Regions from separate parts of the Peribacillus sp. NPDC097295 genome, predicted to be linked through region 2. Evidence: a T-box and tRNA genes for the amino acid it is inferred to sense, from the RefSeq annotation. Region 2 holds a T-box; the other holds one or more tRNA genes.
What was found. A T-box is a leader RNA that pairs with one kind of tRNA and senses whether it is charged. The one in region 2 lies ahead of glyQ (glycine--tRNA ligase subunit alpha), so its partner is inferred to be a tRNA-Gly.
Positions count from the first base shown of each region.

Region 1: it encodes a tRNA-Gly, which carries the amino acid that the T-box ahead of glyQ (glycine--tRNA ligase subunit alpha) is inferred to sense. The anticodon was not compared.

Region 1 covers NZ_JBIWCW010000003.1:37,388-49,898, reverse strand. Annotated here, with positions in the region: gene ACIQXN_RS06505 (iron-hydroxamate ABC transporter substrate-binding protein) at 54-977, opposite strand; gene nfsA (oxygen-insensitive NADPH nitroreductase) at 1,498-2,247, opposite strand; gene trmL (tRNA (uridine(34)/cytosine(34)/5-carboxymethylaminomethyluridine(34)-2'-O)-methyltransferase TrmL) at 2,323-2,811, opposite strand; gene ACIQXN_RS06490 (amidase domain-containing protein) at 2,876-3,733, opposite strand; gene queG (tRNA epoxyqueuosine(34) reductase QueG) at 3,993-5,132, opposite strand; gene ACIQXN_RS06480 (B3/B4 domain-containing protein) at 5,238-5,906, shown strand; gene ACIQXN_RS06475 (ABC transporter ATP-binding protein) at 5,959-7,689, opposite strand; tRNA gene ACIQXN_RS06470 (tRNA-Gly) at 7,867-7,940, opposite strand; tRNA gene ACIQXN_RS06465 (tRNA-Gly) at 8,141-8,214, opposite strand; gene ACIQXN_RS06460 (YbjN domain-containing protein) at 8,399-8,812, opposite strand; gene ACIQXN_RS06455 (NADP-dependent oxidoreductase) at 8,970-9,998, opposite strand; gene ACIQXN_RS06450 (MarR family winged helix-turn-helix transcriptional regulator) at 10,250-10,675, shown strand; gene ACIQXN_RS06445 (MFS transporter) at 10,689-11,897, shown strand; gene ACIQXN_RS06440 (DHA2 family efflux MFS transporter permease subunit) at 11,958-12,511, opposite strand, start outside.
Region 2 covers NZ_JBIWCW010000004.1:367,285-379,795, forward strand. Annotated here, with positions in the region: gene ACIQXN_RS10450 (Nif3-like dinuclear metal center hexameric protein) at 1-271, opposite strand, end outside; gene ACIQXN_RS10455 (tRNA (adenine(22)-N(1))-methyltransferase) at 268-975, opposite strand; gene cccA (cytochrome c550) at 1,162-1,530, opposite strand; gene ACIQXN_RS10465 (hypothetical protein) at 1,763-2,293, opposite strand; gene rpoD (RNA polymerase sigma factor RpoD) at 2,462-3,595, opposite strand; gene dnaG (DNA primase) at 3,632-5,440, opposite strand; gene ACIQXN_RS10480 (YaiI/YqxD family protein) at 5,472-5,972, opposite strand; gene ACIQXN_RS10485 (pyruvate, water dikinase regulatory protein) at 6,455-7,276, opposite strand; gene ccpN (transcriptional regulator CcpN) at 7,293-7,931, opposite strand; gene glyS (glycine--tRNA ligase subunit beta) at 8,072-10,141, opposite strand; gene glyQ (glycine--tRNA ligase subunit alpha) at 10,128-11,024, opposite strand; T-box leader at 11,141-11,315, opposite strand; gene recO (DNA repair protein RecO) at 11,373-12,125, opposite strand; gene ACIQXN_RS10510 (YqzL family protein) at 12,159-12,302, opposite strand; gene era (GTPase Era) at 12,405-12,511, opposite strand, start outside.

The DNA of each region.
Region 1 (12,511 bases), on a different contig from region 2:
TTTCTTTTATTGAGCAAAGGAATGCCTGCTTCTTAAGCGTGCTCCCATGACCATTACTTACCTAGAAAACTGTCAACGAAGAAGTCCAATTGGAAATCTAATGTTACTGGATCGTTAAAGTAGAACTCTTTTGCGTTTGCTTCAAAGACCCGTTTGTTTTTAACGGCTGGTATGTTTTTATACGTATCTGTCCCTTGGAAGGAAGTATCCGCTTCAGAGTCTTTGCTGAAGATTATATAATCCCCTGCATATTCAGAAAGCACTTCTGTCGATAATGAATAGTACCCTTCCTTTAATGCCATCTCTTTTACCTTTTCCGGCATCTTCAGCTTCATTTCTTGATAAAGGATTTCCGTACCACGGCCTAAGTTATTTGCCAAGACATATAGTTGCTTTTCATAGTTTTCGATTACTGTAACTGTAGCATCTTCCCCGATTTTTGCTTTAATCTTTTCGCCAGCTGCATGCGAACGTTTCTTAAAATCATCAACCCAAGCTTGTGCTTCTTTTTCTTTGTTTAACAGTTTACCAATTTCTACGTGCTGAGTTAAATAATCTACTTTTCCATAAGTATAAGCGATGGTTGGTGCAATTTCCTTCATCTTATCTACATTCTTCATCGTGGATGGGCCTATGATTAAATCCGGATCCAACTCGATGATTTTTTCTAAAGTTTCGTCCGATACTTCTTCAACACCACTTAATTCCTTCTCGAAACGTGGATTCATTTTAGACCATGAATCAACACCAACAAGGTTTACATCCAAAGCCATTACATTACCAACATATGTAGAAAGCACAATCACACGTTTTGGGTCTGCCGGAACTTCAACAGGTCCTTCTTCAGATTGGTAGGTGATGGTTCCTGATTTATCTTCTTTTGGTTCAGAACCCTTACCTTTTTCTTTTGTCTCGTTACCACAAGCACTAATAATTAACACAAACAGCAGTATAAATGGAATGAATATTTTCTTCATTTGCCTTTTCTCCTTTTAATAGATTATAGGTATCCTTGGGCTTATGTGTTCAAGAATCACATCCGATTTGGGCTTCGATCTCGAATCCATTTTCTCATTCTTGCTTTCTTTCTAGTCTCCACTTCTTTTAAAGAGACTCCCCTTGATTGATGCGGTATAATCCGATGATTGCTTTAAGTCATTTAGATTTTCCACTCCATTTGTACCGATAATGATAAAATTTCATCAAGAATCTCTTACACTGAGATTCTTGACGATAAATCGTTCACCATAACCAAATTTCAAATGATATGTATATAGGGATACCATGATTAACCTCCATTTACTTAAATTAAGCAATTCAGTTCAATTGATTGAAAATGATTATCATTATCTATTACTTTCATAATATAATTCCATTGGTTAAGATTGTCAATAACTTTTTCCATTTATTATGGGACGTAAAGAGGTATACAAAAAACGACCCGGGAATTATTTCCAAGGTCGTTAGATAGTGAGAAATGGATGTCCATTCCACTTATTATTGTTTTTTCATTCCTTGTTTTTCCACGTATTCCTTCATATACATACGGCTCTTCTTGCCCGCCATATCAGCCATTTGTTGCGTCCATGTCTCTTTACGCTTTCCTTTAGTACGAATCTCGTAATAATTGGAAATCGTTTCATTGTATGCTTCAAGCTGACCGATGAAGGTCTGTTTATCCGTTTGATAGCCATTTTCATGATATACATTGGACATAGGAAGCCTTGGCTTCTTATCTGAACGTTTTTTAGGATACCCGACAACAAGGCCGAATAAAGGGACGACACGATGTGGGATGTCCAGGATTTCCGAAACTTGCTGAAGATCGTTACGGATGCCACCGATGTAGCAAATGCCAAGGTCCATCGATTCAGCAGCAAGCGCCGCATTTTGAGCAGCGAGTGCGGCATCGATGCAGGCCACCATGAATTTTTCCGTACTTTCAATTGGTGCCGTAAGATCCTGATCTTCTATCTCTGCAACCATGTCCATACGATGTAAATCTGCGCAGAATACGAATAAATGTCCATTATTCTCTACATATGATTGAGGTCCCGCCAAATCTGCAAGTTTGGCTTTCTTTTCCGGATCCGTCACCCCGATGATGGAATATGCTTGGATATAGCTTGAAGTCGAAGCTGCCTGAGCACACTCGACAATAGTGGAAATCTGTTCTTTGGACAATAACTTGTCCTCAAATGAACGAACGGAACGGTGGTCTAATATTTTCTCGATCATGTTATTCATTTCTTTTCCCCCTAAATATATGTATGGAGAAATATCCGTCAGCGAAGCATCCCCTCCACGCTGACGAATTCCTCATCAATATTCTCTTTTTAATTCCAAATCGCGGTAATCCTGTTGTCTTAAAGCTTCATATATCAAAATGGCGGCCGTATTGGAAAGGTTCAATGACCGGATTTTATCCGTCATCGGAATCCGGAGACAGCGGTCCATATTTTCATTGATCAATTCTTTTGGCAGTCCTGTCGTTTCGCGTCCGAAAATGAAGAACACTTCACTTTCTTTATCACTGTAATCGAAGGTTGTATGTGGTTGCTCACCAAATTTCGTTAAGTAATAAAACTCTCCGCCGGCATTCTTCTCAAAAAACTCTTCCAATGAATCATAATAATGAATCTTAACATGTTCCCAATAATCGAGCCCAGCCCGCTTAAGCTGTTTGTCATCCGTTGAAAATCCAAGCGGACGGATAAGGTGCAGGTGTGTATCCGTTCCTGCGCACGTTCTTGCGATGTTGCCTGTATTTGCTGGAATCTGTGGTTGATATAAAACTACATGTATAGCCACTTCATTTTCACCTCTAGTTTAAACTTCAACTAATTATAGCATTAAACAAACAGACTAAAAACAATCACACTCCATCTAATATCATGAAAAACTTATAGACGATATTCGGGGTATATCTGGACGAATCCTCATACGTCCAGTACCGGTGACGACTATTCATCGTATGGGCGTTCACCAGTGGCATTCCATTTTGATCCTTTGACGTCACAATCAAGTTATGGTCGAACCGCCCATTCCCTTCAAAGTCGATGCACAGGATGTCACCGAGGTTCAATTCTTGTGCCGTCCCCACTTCTTTTGTCCTGATCCCTTTACCACCCTTGAGCAAATGATATAAAGAATGAGCAGTCGTCCAGGTATAGCTCCAGTTCTTGCCCCTGATCCACCACCCTTTATTTTTGTTCGGCGCCCCCCACATCGGGATGCCCCCTGCATGCAAACACTGGGAAATATAATTGGTGCAATCATCGGTGAACTTGTGATAATCCGGGTTAAATTCATTCCACCATCGCTCGGCATACTGAACCGCCTTCATCCGGTCATATCTATAAGAAAGCCGCTCCAAACCCACTTCCAAATTTTGCGGGATTTCAATAGAGTCAAGACCCGGCTCAAGTTCCCGCTCTTCTATTAGATATCCATCCCGGAACCTTGCTTCCCTTTCTTCCATTTCCTCTTCTATATAAAATCCATCCTCCTGTTTCATCAAGTATTGCAGTTGCACTTGATAGCCAAGGATCTGAACATCTCCTTCATGCCGCTCCGAGTGAACCTTTCCAGCAGCATTCACACGTACAATTTCCGTAGAATGTTTCTTCAACGCTTCCTTTTTCAAATAGATTTTACCCTCCCCCCGTACATGCTCATCGGAAGTGTAAAGTTCCACCCTTTCCTGTAAAAGCTGTTTCAACTGTTCCCTCAAAATCAAACCCTCCTTCATAAACACCTCTTTTAATGTGTATGAAGGAGGGCATGGACAAAAACACAATTACATTAAGGATGAAAAATGCCTACTTTGCCGGGAGCGGGGACATTTATCGGTCTGTTTGTCAGTTTTATCGGTCCATTTCGGAATTTTATCGGTCAAAAGGGTACTTTTATCGGTCTATTCTGCCTTTTTATCAGTCAACCACCCAAATGGAAATGACCCCGAATTTTCTATTCGGGGTCTTTTCTTCGAACTATTGCTGTGTAATCGTGAATTGCAGTCCTTTTTCAATTTCAGCTAATACTTCTTCATCACGTTCCTTCAACCTGGCTTCTTCCAAGATGGATGCCGATTGTTCCTGACCAATCTTTCCAATCGCCCATGCGGCGGTTCCACGCAGTACGGGACGCGGGTCTTCCTTCATGATCTGGATCAATTCCGGCAATGCCGTTTCGTCCTTAAAATGAGCCAGTGCCAGAATGGCATTCCGTTGAATCGGCTTTTTACCACGCCACGATCCGGAAACATGACCATATGTCTCTTTAAAATCACGATTGGAGATGGTGAGCAAAGGTTTCAGCAGCGGTTTGGCAAGCTCGGGGTCCGGCTCCATTTCCTCATGGAAATGAAAATCCATCCCTTTGTTTTTTGGACAGACCGTCTGGCACGTATCACATCCATACAACCGGTTGCCGATTTTCGTCCTGAACTCATCCGGAAGAAAGTCTTTGGTCTGCGTTAAAAAGGCAATACAGCGCTTGGCATTCAATTGCCCCCCCTGCACAAGTGCACCTGTAGGGCACACATCCACACACTTATTGCATGTGCCGCATTGATCCTCCATCGGCTGATCCGGCTCAAACGGCAAGTTGGTGATCATGTCACCTAAATATACATACGAACCAAATTCCGGTGTGATGATCATGCTATTCTTAGCACTCCAACCGATTCCTGCCCGCTCAGCAACGGCCCTGTCCGAAAGCTCACCCGTGTCGACCATAGATTTCGCCATGGCCCCTGGGACTTTCTCTTTGATAAAATCCTCCAGGAGTTGCAATTTCTTACGTAAAACCGTATGATAATCCGTTCCCCAGGAAGCCCGGCAAAAAATCCCGCGCCGCTCGCCTTTCTTACTTTGAGGGGCGTTCTTCAACTTCGACGGGTACGCAAGCGCGATCGAAATAATCGATTGCGGTTTATCGAAGATCAATTCGGGCCTGACCCTTTTTTCGATATCTTTTTCTTCAAAACCGGACTGATAATCCAGCTCCTGCTGCCGGATGAGCCTGCTTTTCAATTCAGTGAAAGTCGTGGCCGACGTAAATCCAATTTTATCGATCCCGATTTCCTTGCTATATAAAATCACTTCTTGCTTGAATGCATGCATATCCATTTCTATCACCTTCGTTCTCTTCATTCTACCCAATGATGCTTGTAACATATCAAACCATTGGTATCTATGATAAACTAATTTCAATCATTTTTGGAGGTGTATCACTTGGAAATTAAGATTTCCTCTAATCTCGGCAGCAAAATCCCCGATTTCAAGGTGGGGGTCATTACATACAAAAAGATTGAAGTCGGCCCCTCACCGCAAATGGTAAAAGGGAGACTTCAATTATTCCAGGAAGCTCTATTTTTCGACCTGGAAGAAAAGGAACTCACGGATTTTCCAGGTATCAAGGAATGGCGCGAAATTTTCAAAACAGCTGGAACAAACCCATCACGCTACCGACCTTCCGTCGAGGCCCTCTATCGCCGGGTCAAAAAGCAGAATTACTTAACGCCCATCCATTCGGCCATCGACTTGAATAATTTCTTCTCGCTTCTATACGAAGTTCCGATCGGTATTTATGATACCGACAAATTAACAGGAGATATCTCGATTGATATCGGCGGAAGTACAGACAAGTATAACGGCTTGAACGGCCGGTTGAACTCGATGGAAAACATGATTGTTTCCATTGATGATCACGGCGCGTTTGGGAGCCCCTATGTCGATTCAGAACGGACGAAGGTCACCGAAGAAACGAAAAATTCCATCCAAATCATTTATTTACAAGCGAAGACGCCAATCAAAGAAGCGGAACAGCTAACGAAGTCATTGATGGACATGTTCCTCGAGATTCACGGCGGGGAAGGAACGTATTCTGTCCTAGAAGGTTAAAACAAATAAAACATGGGTCGCGTATTACATGACCCATGTTTTATTCTTGTAATCAGTTTTGCAGTTGCAGTTGCTGCGTAGCAAGCTTTCGATACAAGTCGTGAGTGGTAAGCAACTCTTCATGGGTTCCTGCTCCAGTAATCCGACCTTCTTCCACTACGAGCAATTGGTCCGCTTCGATCACGGTCGAAAGCCTATGGGCAATAATCAGTGTCGTCCGTCCAGCCATCAGGTTTTTGATGGCCTGCTGAACAAGCAGCTCCGATTCACTATCCAGATTCGAGGTCGCCTCGTCCAGCAACAGGATTTTTGGATTACGCAGCACAGCGCGGGCAATGGCAATCCGCTGCCGTTGACCACCTGACAACTTCACGCCCCTTTCCCCTACCTCGGTATCGAAACCATCCGGCAGCTTTTCGATAAATCGATCGGCATTGGCCATTTTTGCCGCACCCATGATTTCTTCCAATTCCACAGGGCGGCCCAATCCATACGCTATATTCTCTTTTATCGAACCGGTCATGATCGGACTTTCCTGTGATACATATCCAATTTGCGACCGCCATAGCGAAAGGTCAATATCCTTGATTGGCACCGGTCCCAACATGATTTGCCCATTTGTCTGTTCATAAAACCGTTCAATCAACGAGAATATCGTCGTCTTTCCACCACCGCTCGGTCCCACAAGGGCAACGGTCTTATTAGCTGGAACCGTAAACGATATGTCATGTAAGATTGGCTTGGCCGTTTGATAGGAAAATGAAACATTCTTGAATATAAAATCCGCCGTAACCAACGTATCATGCTTCCCCTCATATGTTTCACCGGGTATCGAAAGGACGTTCTGAATCCGTTCCGTTGCCCCCATTGCCTTTTGAAAGGCCGTAAAGAACGAGGCTAGCTGACTGAATGGAACGATGATTTGAATCATGTAGATGATGATGGCCACTAGCGTCCCTGCGGTCAAGGCACCGGAAGCCACCCGTACTCCCCCATATCCGATCAGGATCACAAGGATCACCATCATGACCGTCGTCATGAAGGGGGAAATGATGGCCTGGATGCGCGCCTCCTTCAGGCCGAAACGAAAGAGCTCACTAACGCCACCATGGCCTTTTTCCCGTTCTATCGCCTCTGCATTATGAGATTTCACTAGGCGGACCTCACTCAGGACCCTCCCTAGGTTTCCACTGAAGGTAGCCATCTCATCTTGTGTCTGCTTAGAGACTTTATACATCTTCCGACCAAGCGGAATCAGGATCAACATAGACAATGGCACGATGCTCAGCATGATGGTCGTCATCCGCCAATCCAACATGAATAAAATGATGACCGACCCGACTATCGAAATGATGCCTGAAATGAATGTCACGAAATGATTGGTGATGATCGTCTTGATTGTATTCGTATCCTGGGTTATCCGGCTTAGCGTCTCACCGGACTGGTGGGAATCGAAAAAGGATATCGGCAGTTTCAACGTATGGTCCCACAGTTTCCGACGGATACCGGCCACAACATTTTCACCGATATAGCTCAAAAAGTAATAAGAAAATCCTCCCGCAACGGTCTGGACGATGAATGCACCAAGTAACAGGAAGATCGTCGTCCTCTCAATCCCGCTTCCTGACACCATATCGACCAGATTCTTCGTGACCAATGGCACCACAAGGCTCGCCACCGTTTCCACCAAACTCAACACCATTACAAAGGTGACCATTCCCATTGGTATCTTTTCCGATCTTAACAAGGAAAAAAATGATTTGATATTCAACTTCTTATCCATGAACAACCTCTTCTCTCCATATACAATTACCTAGATTATAGGCAAAAGAACAGATACTTACAAATATAGGCATTAAAAAAACCCAGCTGTAACAGCGGGATTTCTTAATCGAGCATATAAAAAACGCAAAGCTTCGTTCTCCAAGTAACGAAACCCTGCGTTATGAGTATGTAAAATTGGAGCGGGTGAAGGGAATCGAACCCTCATCATCAGCTTGGAAGGCTGAGGTTTTACCACTAAACTACACCCGCATGGCTTTTGTAGAATTTTGTCGAATAAACTAATAAAATTATTATAAAGGTTAATAGAATAAAATGCAATGGTTAATTGAACTTTTTTTCACAAGTCTTTTTTACCACTCATCCATGAATGTTTAGCATTCTAGTAAATATAAAAAACCCAAGGCCCCGTTCTCCAGGTAACGAAACCCTGCGTTATGAGTATGTATGATTGGAGCGGGTGAAGGGAATCGAACCCTCATCATCAGCTTGGAAGGCTGAGGTTTTACCACTAAACTACACCCGCAGGTTTTTGTAGAACTTTGTCGAATGACTAACAACAAAAATAATTATATAGCTAATTCTAAAGAAATGCAATAGTCTTTTAAGAAAAAAATTATAATTTACTGAGATATGACTATTCTATGCTTTGGCCTATAAAAAATGTTAAAAAGTTCCCTAAAAAGAGAACTTTCCAATCATCGAGGTGATTAGGACCAGATGACTTCCATAAGCCGTGGATAAACTTGATCTGCCGTCTCAAAGAGCATGATCAACTTTCGGAATCCTAAATCCGGTTGAAATTCTCCATCTAGGGAATATGCATAGCGGATGGAAATCGTCCCATTCTCCTCGTACAACTTCGAATATCGGAAATTTGCATTATATTCATTCAACAACCTATGTACATCCATTTTCTTATCAGGATTCTTTAGTTCCGCTACATTGAAACAAAATAAGTCCGCCACCTTTTCATCTTGATTAAAAGAAAAGACCAAAAAGACCTTCCACCCATCCTTTAACTTCTGTTCGGCCCTGAAAAAGGTGATACCATCCTTCTTCAGCTCATTCATAAAGATTTTTTCCCGGTTTAAGAAATCGCGGAATTTCGCAACGTTTGACATAGTCCATCACCTTTCTGTCTGTATTTACATTTTATATGGAAGTTTGGATTATTTACACATATTTCAATAAAAAAAGACAAAAAATTTAGATAGCCATCATGAGACCAAAGAAAAAGGCATAGTAAAGGTCTCTCTCTACTATGCCTGTGATGAAAAATTATAACGTTGCATATTTTGGATCGGCAACTTTTACAAGTTGCTTGCCAAGATTTTTACCTTCGAATAAGTCTAAAAATGCTCCAGGCGTGTTCTCGAACCCTTCCACAATCGTTTCTTCATATTTCAGTTTACCTTCTTGCAGCCATTGGCCCAAGGCTGAAGCGCCTTCTTGGAAACGATCCGCATAATTGCCGACTGTGAAACCTTTCATAAGCGCACTCGTTTTAATCATCGCGGATTGCAGACGCGGTCCAAGATCTTTTCCTTCTGCATTATAAGAAGAAATCGCACCACATAATGGAATACGTGCATTCGTATTTAATAATTTGAAAACAGCATCTGTTACTTCTCCGCCAACATTATCAAAATAAACATCCACGCCATTAGGAACAGCATTTTTCAAGTCTGTTTCAAAACTATCTTTCTTATAATTCACCGCTCCATCAAAGCCCAATTCTTTAGTTAAGTACTCAATTTTTTCATCCGTACCGGCAATGCCTACTACCTTGGCCCCTTTGATTTTAGCGATTTGTCCAACTACCGAACCAACAGCTCCAGCTGCTCCGGACACAACGACCGTTTCGCCTTCTTGTGGTTTACCGATATCCAATAATCCAAAGTATGCTGTTAATCCCGTCATTCCCAGTATCCCTAAATGAGTCGTGATTGGCGCAACTTTAGGATCAATCACTCGGACTTGCTTTTCATTGACGATCGTATATTCTGCCCAGTCAATGTTCCCCACAACGACATCTCCCTGCTTGAAGGAATCAGATTTGGATTCTACCACTTCAGCCACTACGCCGCCCGTGATGACCTTGTTCAATTCAAATGGGGCAATATATGATTTAGTGTCTTGCATTCTTCCACGCATATAAGGATCAACGGATAAATAAAGTGTCCGTACTAGCACTTGATTATCTTCTGGTGTAGGAACTTCACGCTCCACAAATTTGAAGTCTTCTTTTGAAGGCATCCCTTTTGGTCGGTTTGCCAAAGTGATTGTTTGTTGTTTTGATTGTGTCATGTGTATTCCTCCTTGATATTTACTACATAATATATAAAAGTAAGCGTAGCATTATCTAATAACTTCGGTCAAAATTTATGCTTACTTTCCTTCCATACTATTCTATTATGTAGCCCTTATGGTAAATCCTAAACGTTCCATCACCATTCCTCTCTCCTTACACCACTAATCATGTTTTCCCTATACAGACCTTTCATATATCTGGTACACTATTATAGTTACCAAGGGTAACTATAATGGACGAGGGGGCAATGAAAATCGAGACGTATCGCAAATTCTTCCATCAATTAGTGCTATTATACAGGCCTTTTGAAAATAACCTTAATATCGAGCTTGGTAAACACAATCTATACAGAGCGCAATGGACGATTTTGTACCGTTTATTTAATGACGGTCCTTCAACGCTTGTAGAGCTATCCAATTATCAAGGTGTGGAAAAACCGACGGTCACACGGACCATTAACCGATTGGAAGAACTCGGTTATGTGGAACAAATCCCAGGTAAGGATAAGCGTGAAAAAATCATGCAACTTACTGACTTGGGTAGAAATATCTATCTGGAAGTACGTGTGACCATCGATCAATTCGAGCAGGATATCTTGAAGGGCATTACGGAAACTGAACAACAAGAGGCCATTCGCATTATGCAAGACATACGACAAAAACTTATAAAGTGAGGAGACAAGAAAATTGCAACAATCTAAACAAAAATTGTGGACGAAGGACTTTACCATCGTTTCTTCCGTCAACTTTTTCATCACGTTAATCTTTTATTTATTAATGGTCACTATCGGGGTCTATGCGGTAGAAGAATACGGTGCCACAACGAGCCAGGCAGGACTTATAACCGGAATTTTCATTATCGGTTCATTAATTGGCCGACTCATGATCGGTCGCTTCATCAATTCAATCGGCCGGAAGAAAACATTAATCATGGGATTGGTTCTCTTCACATTGGCGACCATCTTATACTTTGTGGATTTCGGAGTTTCCTTTCTCCTCTTTAACCGCTTAATTCATGGTTTTACGATGGGAATGGCCGGCACTGCCTCAGGAACGATCGTGGCCCAGATCATCCCGGTCACGAGAAAAGCGGAAGGCATCGGCTACTTCAGCATGAGTGCAACATTGGCTACAGCAATCGGTCCCTTCATCGGCCTTTCCTTAAGTCAGCATGCTTCATTTCAAGTGATATTAGGATTCTCCGTGGCCTTAGGCATAATCGCGGTGATTACATCCCTTTTCGTATTTGTTCCTAAATTAGAGACCTCAACCAAGGCATCTGAGGTTAAAGGCTTTAAGCTCTCTAGCTTTATTGAGCCAAACGCCGTTCCAATTGCAATCATTACGCTACTAGTCGCTTTCTGTTACTCCAGCGTCCTGTCCTATATTAATTTTTATGCGATTGAAATTAACCTGGTCAGCACGGCAAGCTTCTTCTTCCTTGTCTATGCGGTCGCCGTATTGGTATCGCGTCCTTTCACAGGCCGCTTAATGGACTCCAAAGGTGCGAACTACATTATGTACCCTACCTTCATTATCTTCGCTGGAGGTATGTTACTTCTAAGTACAGCAACCACAAGTTTTACCCTGCTTTTAGCCGGGATCCTGATCGGCCTTGGCTTTGGCAATATGCAATCGAGCACCCAAGCCATCGCTGTCAAATTGACGCCGCCTCACCGTATGGGGCTGGCCACTTCCACTTTCTTTATCGCACTTGACGCGGGACTTGGTTTTGGACCTTACCTTCTAGGATTCATCATTCCAAAAACGGGATACAGCAATTTGTACATCATCTTGGGTATCCTCGTCCTTGTCACTACTGTTCTTTACTATTTCTTGCATGGAAAAAAAGAACGTGCATCAATGCAAGAGCTTAAGAAATCCGGATTGGCTTGATATAAGATTTAAATAAAAAAGTAGCCAGAAGAGATCATGATCTCTTTCTGGCTACTTTTTTTATGCTTGTTTTTCGCGTGCGTTTTTAATGAAAAGGGAAACAACCAGACCAACGACTGCAAGAAGCAAACCAAAAATAAAGGCGTCTTGAACACCTGCGGTCAACGCTGCGCCTAGAACGGTTGGGTCTAAAGGATTCTCCACTTCCATCATATACGATTTTTGCGAAGCTGACATGATCGTAATCGCTACTGTCGTACCAATTGCACCCGACACTTGTTGCAATGTATTCATTAAAGCAGTTCCATCGGGATATAGATCTTTCGGGAGCTGATTAAGGCCATTTGTCTGTGCAGGCATCATCACTAAGGAGACACCGACCATCAATAACGAATGCAGGACGATGATCGTGGTGATCGTCGTTTCCGTCGTGACATTCGATAAGAACCATAACACGATAATCACGATGATGAATCCTGGAGTGACTAACCCTCTTGGACCATACTTGTCAAAAATGCGACCAGTTATCGGAGACATGATCCCGTTCAGGATTCCACCCGGCAATAGCACAAGACCAGCCGTGAAAGCAGCTAATGCCATTCCCGTTTGCAAGT
Region 2 (12,511 bases):
GTTTTTCGATGATTCGACCACTAGCATTTGTTGTATCAATTTTCTTCAATGGCCGATAAATCAAGGGGTGATGAGCAATAATCAGCTCGACACCCTTTTCAATCGCTTCATCCACAACTTCTTCCAGGACATCCAGTGCAATCATCACTTTCGAAACTGGCTTATTCAAATGACCGACATGGAGCCCAATCGGATCTCCCTCCATAGCGTATCGTTTCGGGGAGAATTGCTCGAATAATTCGATTATCTGCATACCATTAGCCGTTTTCACCCTTTAAGCACCTCCTCGATGAGATCAACCTGTATTTCTAATTCCTGCCGCTTCGCTTCTAAACCACTTCGGCCACTTGAATCCAATTGTTCAATAATTCTTTCTAAATGATTCTTCTCATGTTGCCATTTCTTTATGAAGGTTTCACTGAATTTCTTGCGTAAAAACGGACCGAACATTAGACCAACTTGCTTATTTTCATGATAAGGTTGAAGGGGATTACCTTTTTCAGCAATCAGTATTTCATAGATTTTTCCGTCTTCCTCCAGAATATCCTCATCGATTAATTCCCAACCGTTATCGATTAGCCAGTTACGCACGTTGACTGCGCCTACATTGGGTTGAAGAATCAGTCTCTCTGCCTTCCCCAACTTTTCTTTTCCTTTTTCCAATATACTTGAGATCAATGTCCCGCCCATACCTGCAATGGTAATGCAAGTAGCTTCATCCGTTTTCAATACCTCTAGCCCATCACCTTTACGGACTTCTATGGCTTCAGATAATCCAGTCGACTTCACTTGTTTAAGAGCGGACTGATAAGGACCCTCCACTACCTCACCGGCTATGGCATGGTCGCAGTAACCATTTGTTACCGCATAACAAGGCAGATAAGCGTGATCGGATCCGATATCCGCTAGAATGCTTCCTTTTGGTATATGTAATGCAACACTTTCTAATCTCTTTGATAATTTCTCATGATTCATTATAGTATCAACTCTCTTATTTCAAATTCATATTTTACAATGTTAGTTTCCCATTAGATTATAACAAGTTCCAAGGAAAAATTACAGAACGAGGGGGAAAAGCCACTTCCATCATAGAAAAAAGAAAATACGGAATAAAAAAAAGCTGATCCAAAACGAATGATACGCTTTGGATCAGCTTCATGACTATTTTAACCCGTGAATATACTTGGCCATCGCATCTAGTTTCGATTCTTCAACTAAACCTGGAGGCATAGCTCCTCGACCATTGGCAATAACATTTTTAACTTCATCTTCCGAAAGGCGGTCAGCGACACCCTTCAGGGCCGGACCGACACCACCTTGATAGGCATCACCATGACATGAGATGCAATTCTGTTTGTAAATGTCTTCAGGTGAAGATGAGGCAGTTTCTTTTTCCTCAGTCTTTGCGCCGCCTTCTTTTTCTTTAGCAAGGTCCTTGGCATCGCCTAAGCCTTTGAAAGAAAGTAAAAACATAAGCCCAATACCAAAAACCATAATAATAATAAAAGGCATAACTGGATTGCGATTCATAGTATTTCCTCCCCTATGTAAAACCTAAACTTACCATATTTAATATTATATACAAATTGCTATATATTATTTTACTCGAAAAGAGTTTCAAGTAAAAGCCAAAAATAGAATATATTATCTTTTTTCTTAATTTCGTCAAAAACTTATGTATAATTTCGAACTATTTCGAATTTCATTATACAATTCCCATAATACCCCAATTAAGTAAAACCAAACAAGTTTTCTGAATTAATTATATCAATAAAAAATAAGCGATTACAACTAATCCCAGAAATCCCGCAATAGAAAAGTAGAGCATCTTGTTCTTTCTGCCAATCCATATCCAAAGCCCACAATTAAAAAATAAACAGATGTATAGGATACTTCTCTTTCCTGGAGCAATTAACTCACTGACTTGCACCGTTTCCATCAACACTACCAACGACAATCCTATTAATGACAATTGTAAAAGGATGTTCTTATGAGCGAAACGACGAATTAAAAAAAGAAAAGCGATGATTGAGAAAGTTGTCACGACCATTTGCATTATGATGGATATTTCAGTAAAATAATTCAAAAATACAACAATAAGAAAAAGAGTACCCATTGCCAGTCCACTAAATAGCTCTTTCTTTTCTTTTTTGTTTTTCACGGAGTGCGCCGGTTGGGATTCTCCTTGACTATACAATGCTAATAAATAATTGCAATATTGTTCCGGAAGCATACGACTTTCCTTCCAGGAGTTAATTTCTTGAATGATGATTTTCTTTCTTGTTTCATCCATGAATACACATCCTCATGTCGTTCTGTTCTTTATAGCGCTAAATTGATGAGTACTTTCCCAGGTATATAGGGTCAATTCCCTTTAAGGAAATATTCTTCGTCAATAGTTAAAAAAAGAGCCGCTCCCGAACGCTGGGCATTCAAAGAGGGCTCTGTATAGGGCATTATTCTATTCTAAGAAATCTTTCAAGCGTTTACTACGGCTTGGATGTCTTAGCTTCCGCAGTGCTTTAGCTTCAATCTGACGAATACGCTCACGGGTAACGCCAAACACTTTACCAACCTCTTCTAGAGTGCGTGTACGGCCGTCATCCAGGCCAAAACGAAGGCGCAGGACATTTTCTTCACGATCTGTCAGTGTGTCCAACACATCTTCAAGCTGTTCTTTCAACAGTTCATATGCTGCATGCTCAGATGGAGAGGTCGCATCTTGGTCTTCAATGAAATCACCTAAGTGGGAATCATCCTCTTCACCTATTGGCGTTTCCAGGGAAACAGGCTCTTGAGCAATTTTCAAGATTTCACGAACTTTTTCCGGAGTTAAATCCATATCTTCTGCAATTTCCTCTGGAGAAGGTTCACGTCCAAGATCTTGAAGAAGCTGCCTTTGAACCCTGATCAATTTATTGATCGTCTCTACCATATGCACCGGGATACGGATTGTTCTTGCTTGGTCGGCAATGGCACGAGTAATGGCCTGACGAATCCACCAAGTTGCATACGTACTGAACTTGTATCCTTTACGGTAATCGAATTTCTCTACAGCCTTGATAAGTCCCATATTCCCTTCTTGAATCAAATCAAGGAAAAGCATACCACGACCTACATAACGCTTGGCTATACTGACTACCAGACGGAGATTGGCTTCAGCTAGACGACGCTTCGCCTCTTCGTCCCCTTCTTCGATTCGCATCGCCAGAGAGATTTCCTCTTCTGCCGAAAGAAGGTCAACCCGACCAATTTCTTTTAGATACATACGGACAGGGTCATTGATCTTAACGCCAGGGGGAACACTTAAATCATTTAAGTCAAATTCCTCTTCTTTTGCAAGTTTCTTGGAATCTGGATCATCTTCATCGTCTTCTTCCTCACCATCCGTGAGAATTTCGATTCCATTTTCAGCTAGCACCTCATAGAACTCATCCATTTGATCGGAATCTAATTCGAAACCGCCAATTTTTTCGGCGATTTTTTCTAAGGTCAAAGAGCCTCGTTTTTTACCTAGCTCTATTAATTTTTCTTTAACCTGTTCAAGGCTAAATTCATTATCAACTTGTTTGGAACGTGCTGGTTTTTCAGCCATTAGTTCCCCTCCTTCCAGGACTTACACCTAAACAACTTACAACATTTTTCGCAACTTAATGATTTCCATCGCAATTTTTGCGGCAGCAACATAATCACTACGTCTCACTGCATCTTTTTCTTCAGCCTGTTTTTCTTTTATCTTTAACATCTTTTCATATTTCAACACTTGATTTATACAATCAGTCAGTTCTTTATCGGAAACTTCCTCATTCACTGACATCATTTCTATTTCCGAAACGATCCTTCTCAAGTTTGGATCCGGTAAATAAGTAAGGAAAAAGCTTGGATCAGGTTCGTGACCATCTTCATAGAAAGCATATAAATAGGTGATGATGGCCTGATGTTCATCTACATGAAAGACTGTTTGTCCAAGTAGCTGTTGGATCTTGTAGGTCATTTCCCTGCTTTTAAGCATATGGGCAATCAACTTAATCTCAGCATTGTGATGGGCAGGTTTTAATTTATGCTCATATTGCAGGGTCATTTTCTTTTGAGCAGCAGGCTGAGGCAGAGAGCCCTTTTTACGCTCTGCAAAAAACACCTGTCGCTGTTGCTGTTCTAGCGCATCCAATGAGAGCGTGAATTCAGAGGATAGCTGTCGAAGATAATGATCCCTCTCCACTGCACTTGGCAAACGCGAAATTTCTTTAAGGACTTCTTCGATATACTGAATTCGATCTCCTTCATTATTCACGTTTTTTCCTCGACGTAAATAATGCATTTTGAATGCCATGTAGGTTAGACTGGCCCCTATTACTTCAGAAACAAAGCTTTTCTCACCGAATTCCTTTATGTAGTCATCGGGGTCCATATTATCAGGCATAAGCGCTACCTTAACGGTAAAGTCTGTTTCCTGTAACATATTAACCGCACGGTTGGCTGCGTTCAAACCTGCGGAATCTGAATCGTAACAGATTAAAACCTGGTCCGTATTCCTTTTTAAAAGCTGGATGTGCTGGTCGGTTAGAGCGGTTCCCATCGTAGCAACCGAATTCTCTACTCCAGCACGGACTGCTGAAATACAGTCGGCAAAGCCCTCGAAAATCACGACTTGTTCTTTCTTGCGAATGTGTGGCCTTGCATGGTGGAAATTATATAAAGTTTTACTTTTATTAAAGATCGGTGTTTCGGGGCTGTTCAAATATTTGGGCTCATCGTCCCCCATTGCTCTACCCGAAAACGCAATCGTATTCCCTTGATGATCCATAATTGGAAACATGACTCTATTTCTGAAACGGTCAAAGTATGACTCATCTTTTTCCCTGTAAATAATAAGCCCAGCCTGTTCCATAAACTCGGGTGGAAAGCCTCTTTTTAAAAGAAACTTGGAAACAAAGTCCCATGAATCCAATGAATATCCGATTTGGAACTTTTCAATCGTTTCTTCGGTAAATCCTCTCGCGAGGAGATACTCGAGAGCTTCCTGGCCTTCCTTTGTATTTACGAGAAGATGATTGTAAAACTTTCGAAGCAAGTCATGGGCTTCCAGCATCTGTTGAGACCCTGCCGGCATATTCGACCGTTTGGAATCCTTATTTATTTCAACTTCTAAAGGCACATTCCCTTTTTCGGCCAGGACCTTTGCAGATTCCACAAAATTATAACCTTCTATATCCATTAAGAAGGTAAAAATATTCCCGCCTGCTCCACAACCAAAACAATGGAAGATCTGCTTCTCTGTGGAAACGGAAAATGATGGCGAGTTTTCACCATGAAAAGGACAAAGACCGAAATAATTCCGCCCTTGCTTCTTCAGCTGAACATATTCTCCAATCAAGTCGACGATATCCACTGCTTCTCTGATCTGATTTATCTTTTCATCTTCTATACGACCATTTGTCATTTTTTCACCTTGCAATTTTGGTGATAGTTTTTTAATTCGATATTGAATCCGGATTCCCTGCAAAGTTCGACAAAGTTTTCAAAAGTTTATTTATAAAATTTGTTCGATCATCCTTTGTAAAGGCTTTCGGTCCTTTCGTATGCTTACCTTGCCTGCGAAGTTTTGCTGACTGATAACGCATATCGAGAAGCATTGAAATATTCTCATTTGTATATTCTTTTCCCCTTGGGGATAGAACATAAACGCTTTTAGGTAGCAAGGTACCAGCTAATCCAATATCTGCAGTAACAACAATATCACCCTTTTTTACTGAATTAACTATACGAAGATCTGCTGCTTCCTTATCTGCATCGACGTATACCCATTTGCCTTCCGGATTGTTCATCATATTTTTATATGATGCAACAAAACAGACATCGATATCATATCTTCTTGCACATTGAAGGATTTCATCTTTCACCGGACATGCATCGGCGTCAACATGTATCATTGGTTTATTTATCATACCTTTTAATTCTACATCATTCTGCATAATCCTTTTTCTCCCCTAAACTTTATCGAGATATAATGAAACTTCTAACTACCTATGATGAAAAACATGTGCAAAAATTTCATTTCCCTTGCTTATGTCCTACCCTTTAGGTGATCATTCCAACTTATCTCAAGTCAGTATCAATTATACTGAATATGTCGAATTTTTTTATGATAAAACCTTGACTTCTTATAATCTTTAGTTTATTCCTTAATAATTAAGTCTAAACCTCAAGATTACTTTTTTCTCACAATTTTTTATTATAATCTATTTTATTAAAAGATGCTATCATTTAGATGTAGTAATTTATTTTCACAAAAATTATCTTGTGAATATTTTAACAAAAGAAAAATTATGTAAATATATTCTATATTTTACATCTACATTCCAATCACCCTTAAGCATGAAAATGTGAGCTAACACTAAAAGTGTCCAGCTCACATTTTGACCGATCTCCATTTGAAGTATAAAAAACCTATCTATCACCGATTTTTATTTTGAAGGATATTCATAATTAAATTGGCTGTTTCTTCGACGGCTTTATTCGTAACATCAATGATTGGACAGTCCAGCCTCGAAATGATTTTATCAAAGTATGTCAACTCTTCTTTGATACGCTCCACGTTTGCATATATGGCATGATCATTAAGTCCAAGTGACTTTAATCTTTCCTTACGGATATGGTTTAACTTTTCGGGACTGATCTTTAACCCAATACATTTTTCAGGCGGCACTAGGAATAGTTCTTCTGGTGGCTCCACCTCTGGCACTAAAGGTACATTGGCGACTTTATAACGTTTATGGGCTAAATATTGAGACAAAGGTGTTTTGGACGTGCGAGAAACACCAACCAACACGATATCCGCGCGTAAAATCCCACGAGGATCCCGTCCGTCATCATATTTCACTGCAAATTCGATGGCTTCCACACGTTTAAAATAATCATCATCAAGCTTTCTTACAAGCCCCGGCTCATTAAGAGGTCCTTTAGACGTTCTTTCTTGAAGGATATCCATGAGCGGTCCTAAAATGTCATAAGCAGACAGGTTTTCTTTTTTGACCTGTGCTTTCATGTAGTCTCTAATAGCTGGCTTTACCAGGGTGTAAGCAATGATTGCCCCATCCAATTTAGCCAGTGAAATTACTTCATCCACGTTTTGTTCATCTTCAATGTACGGAATCCGTTTAATAGTAAAAGCAGAACTAGAAAACTGGCTAGCTGCTGCTTTTGTAACTAATTCCGCTGTTTCTCCTACTGAATCCGATACAACATATATGATAGAACCGTTCATATTCTCCGTCATTCCCTTTGCAAGCCCCCTAATAGCCTTCATCAGCTAAAGCTACGAATGCTTTTGTTATATTGGTTTTCGTCACTCTTCCAATTACCTCATAGCCTTTTTCTGTATCTTTAACGACAGGTAATGAATCAATTTGTTTCTCGATCAATTTTTTTGCAACATCGATCAAAAGATCTTCTTTGGTACACATCGTAATGTTTGGCATCCTTGTCATAATGATATTGACAGGGATGGAATTAAGTTCTTGCTTTCCAATACTTGCACGAAGCAAGTCTTTCCTTGACAGTACACCTACGAGTAAAGCGTGCTTATCCACTACAAACATAGTACCGACATCTTCCAAGAACATCATGACAATTGCATCGTATACTGAAATACCCTCGTCCACAACGACGGGAATCGATTGATGGTCCCGGACATACAGATGGTTCAGGCTATCTGTCAAGAGCTGTGTACCTGAGCGGCCTGTATAGAAATACCCGACACGCGGACGCGCATCCAGAAAGCCAGCCATCGTTAGGATAGCCAAATCCGGACGAAGTGTTGCTCTCGTAAGGTTCAATCTATCTGCAATATGCTCACCAGTAATCGGTCCATTCTCTTTAACAATTTGTAAGATCTGTTCCTGACGCTTATTCAATTGAATTGTAATCACCACCCCACTGCTTTTCGCAGAGTAAAGTAACAAAGGATCTTTATGTAATAATTATATACTATATCATTTGATAAAAGCAGTTTTCATCTCTTTATTAGTTTATTAATCGGAAACCCTTAGCAAAAAGGGCTCCGATTAATGGATTATGAAAGGATTATTTTATTCACGGCCGCAAAGCTTGACACTAAATCGCTGACTTCTTTCATAAGCGATAGACGATTATTACGTACGGATTCATCGTCCGCCATGACCATTGTATGTTCGAAATATGCCTCGATTTCGTTTTGAAGAGAAATAAGCATGTCGAAATGTTCCATCTCATCATTTGTTTTAGCATACTGAGTAGCGACAGTTCCGAATTTCGCATAAATCGCTTTTTCCTGTTCATTTTCAAAGGCAGCTGGGTTCACCGTTACCTTATTGTCGCATTTCACAGCGATATTCATGACACGGCTTAACGCTTCAAGACTTTCTTTAAATCCTGCTTCATCTTTTTTGGCTTCCAATACTTGAGCCCGTTCGACTACAGAATGGATATAGCCCATTTCATTATGCAACACAGCGTCAATTAAATCATAACGAATGTGTAGTTCTTGGAGTAAATGCTTCACACGTGCTTTAAAGAAGGTATGCATATCCGATTTTACATCTTCCAGATCACGTTTCAATAGACCTTTTGCTTCAAGTCCTTTCAGACCTAGAGTGATTAGTTCCTCTAATGTGATATCCCATTTTTTCTCTGCTAGAATTTGAACGACTCCGCTTGCTTGCCTTCTTAATGCATAAGGATCCTGAGAACCGGTAGGAATCACTCCAATAGCGAAGAATGATGCAAGTGTATCGATCTTTTCAGCTACACTAACAAGTGCCCCAATTTCAGAAGGCGGTACATCATCATCCGCATGACGAGGCATATAGTGTTCATTGATTGCAGCGGCTACTTCCTTCGCTTCACCTTTTAGTAAGGCATATTTTTCACCCATATACCCTTGTAATTCAGGGAACTCATAAACCATATGACTCACAAGATCGAATTTGGCAATTTTGGCAGCACGGAGCGCTAAATCCTTATCCACTTTCAGATTTAATGCATCCACCAATGCACCAGTCACTTCTGTTACACGACCCGTTTTTTCGGCTAGTGTACCGATTTCCTCATGATAAACGATGCTATCAAGCTTTTTCAAAGCGTCAGCAATCTCTTTTTTCTGATCTTCCTTGTAGAAGAAATCTGCATCGGATAAACGGGCACGTAATACCTTTTCGTTCCCTTTTGATACTTTATCCAAATGGCGGTCATCCCCATTTCGAACGGTCACGAAGAAAGGAAGCAACTTTCCTTCTTGATCCTTTACAGGGAAATAACGTTGGTGCTCCTTCATCGAAGTGATCAATACCTGTGAAGGAAGTTCAAGGAATTCTTCTTCAAAACGACCAAATAGCACGGTTGGGTATTCGACCAAGTTATTTACTTCTTCCAGAAGGTCTTCATCCACCGGGATGATCCACCCGTTCTCTTGTTCTAGATTTTTAATTTGCTCTAAAATGACATGACGGCGTTTCTCAGGATTAGCCATGACAAATTGTTCGTTTAACGAAGTTACGTATTGGTCAGGAGTATCAATGATTGCACTTTCACCTAAAAACCGGTGGCCTTTTGTTTCTCGACCCGTTTCTACGTCCGCGATAGTGAATGGAACCACTTCTTTACCAAATAAGGCAATCAACCATTTAATCGGACGAACAAAACGAAGCTCTTGATTGGCCCAACGCATATTTTTCGGGAAGGTCATGCCAGTTATGATGTCCTGTAGTTCGGATAATAGCTTTCCAGTCGGCTGTCCTTTGATGAATTTATTCACATGGACATACTCCACGCCTTTAAGTTCTTTAAAATATATATCTTCAGCAGTCATGCCTTGGCCTCTTACAAAACCTAATGCCGCTTTTGACCAGTTCCCTTCGCTGTCCACCGCAATTTTCTTAGCCGGCCCTTTTGCCTCTTCTTCGATGTCCTTCTGCGACTCTGCTACATCTTTTATCAAAATAGCCAAACGTCTTGGTGTTGAAAACTCTTCAACTTCGCCAAATTCAATCGCTTTTTGGGTCAACCATTTTTGTACTTTATCGGATAGCTGTTTCATAGAGGCTGTAACAAAACGAGCCGGTAGCTCTTCCAATCCAATTTCCAATAACAAATCACGCTTGCTCATTTGTATTTTCCCCTTTCACTTTCAGGATCGGGAAGCCTAATTTTTCCCGCTCTTCATAGAAGGTTTTTGCAACCTTACGCGCTAAGTTACGACAACGGGCAATATAACCCGTTCTTTCCGTTACTGAAATGGCACCTCTCGCATCCAAAAGATTAAAGGTATGTGAACATTTCAATACATAGTCATAGGCAGGATGCACAAGGCCCTCCTCCATTTGACGATGCGCTTCCTTTTCATACATCGTGAAAAGTTGGAACAGCATATCAACGTCGGAAGTCTCAAATGTATATTTCGAATGCTCGAATTCCGGTTGCCCAAAGATATCGCGGACTGTAAAACCGTCTGTCCATTCAAGTTCAAAAACATTCTCTTTTTCCTGGATGTATGATGCCAGACGTTCAATTCCGTATGTAATTTCGACGGAGACAGGCTTGCACTCAAGTCCGCCTACTTGTTGGAAATAAGTGAACTGAGTGATTTCCATCCCATCCAGCCATACTTCCCAGCCAAGGCCCGCACAACCAAGGGAAGGGTTTTCCCAATTATCCTCCACAAAGCGAATGTCATGCTCAAGCGGATCAATGCCCAGCTTCCGTAACGAGTCCAGATAAAGTTCCTGGATGTTATCCGGAGAAGGCTTCATGATGACTTGGAATTGGTGATGTTGGTAAAGACGGTTAGGGTTTTCTCCATAACGACCGTCTGCAGGACGACGTGAAGGTTCCACGTATGCAACGCTCCATGGCTCTGGTCCAATTGCTCTTAAGAAAGTATAAGGGCTCATCGTTCCGGCACCTTTTTCGACATCATAAGCATTCATTAAAATACAGCCCTGTTCAGACCAATGCTTTTGCAAAGTTAAAATCATATTTTGAATATTCATCGTACACCTCCAGATTATTTAAAACGGCTTACTTAACTTCAGGGACGGGAACTCTCTTTTACCGGTGATTTTCATTTCCTTAGGCAAACAAAAAACTCCCGTCCCTATGCGTAATGCATAGGGACGAGAGTTTACCCGCGGTTCCACCCTAATTGCCGTCATTGAACGGCCTCTTTTCAAACCTATCATGCTCCGGAACGCCCTTCCCTGTATCTCCATATCCCGGCTTGCACCATCCCGGGTTCGCTTGTATGGATAATGACAGGTACTCTTTTCCATCAATGCATTCTTCTTATTTTAATGATTAAAATTTTATACAAACAAACAAGGAAAGTCAATAGTTCAAACTTAAAACAAATCTTTCATCGAATCAATCTGTTTTAAGAATTTTTTGGACTTTAGATGTAGCCCCGAATATTCTTCATAATAGGCATCAATGATTTTCGCCAATTCTTTTTTCGTCTCCGGTTTAACAGATATGTTCCCCAGCCTAGATAAATCGAAATAATAGAAAATCCTCAGGAGTTTGACAGCTGAAGATGAAATTTTATAATGATAGGGATCTTTATCCAAACAGCGGTGACAAATAAAGCCGGCTTCCCTTAGGGAAAAAGCGAACTCCCCCTCGGTCTCCCCGCAAACGGCACATTGATTCAATACCGGATTGATTCCATTGACAGGAAGCATTTTCATTTCGAAAATGAATTTCAAAACCTCTGCGTCGTATTCTTCATTTATGTAATGCAACGTTTGTGAAAGCAATTCAAACAGATATGGATTTGCCTTCTTATCATCCACACTCTTATCGAGTAATTCTACGATATAGGAAGCATAGGCAGTGGCAAACAGGTCCTCCCTGATAAACCGCAGCGAGTCGACCATCTCACCCTGTTGGAGGCTTCCAAGGCCGCTCGATGTAGTAACAAGGAAATACCCGGAGCAAAAAAGCTGGGTCACGGCGGCAAGCCTGCTGTTTGGCTTGCTCGCCCCTCTTGCCATAACCCCTATTTTCCCTAGCTCACGGGTATAAATTGTAATGATTTTATTGTTTTCTCCATATGCAGTCCGTCTTATGACAATGCCTTCGCATTTTTGTAGCATAAAAGACACCACCCATACTTGACAAGCTAATCCTTAAGATACAGGAAAATCAATATCAGCTAGCTCTTCATTCGATACTAATGGTCTTTCCTGCCTTTCGACTTCTATCTCCTTATAAAGCAAATAGGTGTCCACATTACCTGTCTCACTAAATAACTCCCAGGTAAAATCCAACATATAAAGCCCACCTTTCTAAGTGACTAGCAATAAGATGAATATCCGTCCTTATAGATTAGCTTGACCGCTTTCTACACTTTCATGAAGCGTAAAATTTGTTAATTAATATTCTTTCTCATCAAATCCAAAATCGCGTAGTTGGCTTGCTTTATTACGCCAGTCCTTTTGGACTTTAACCCACAATTCAAGGAATACTTTAGAGCCCAATA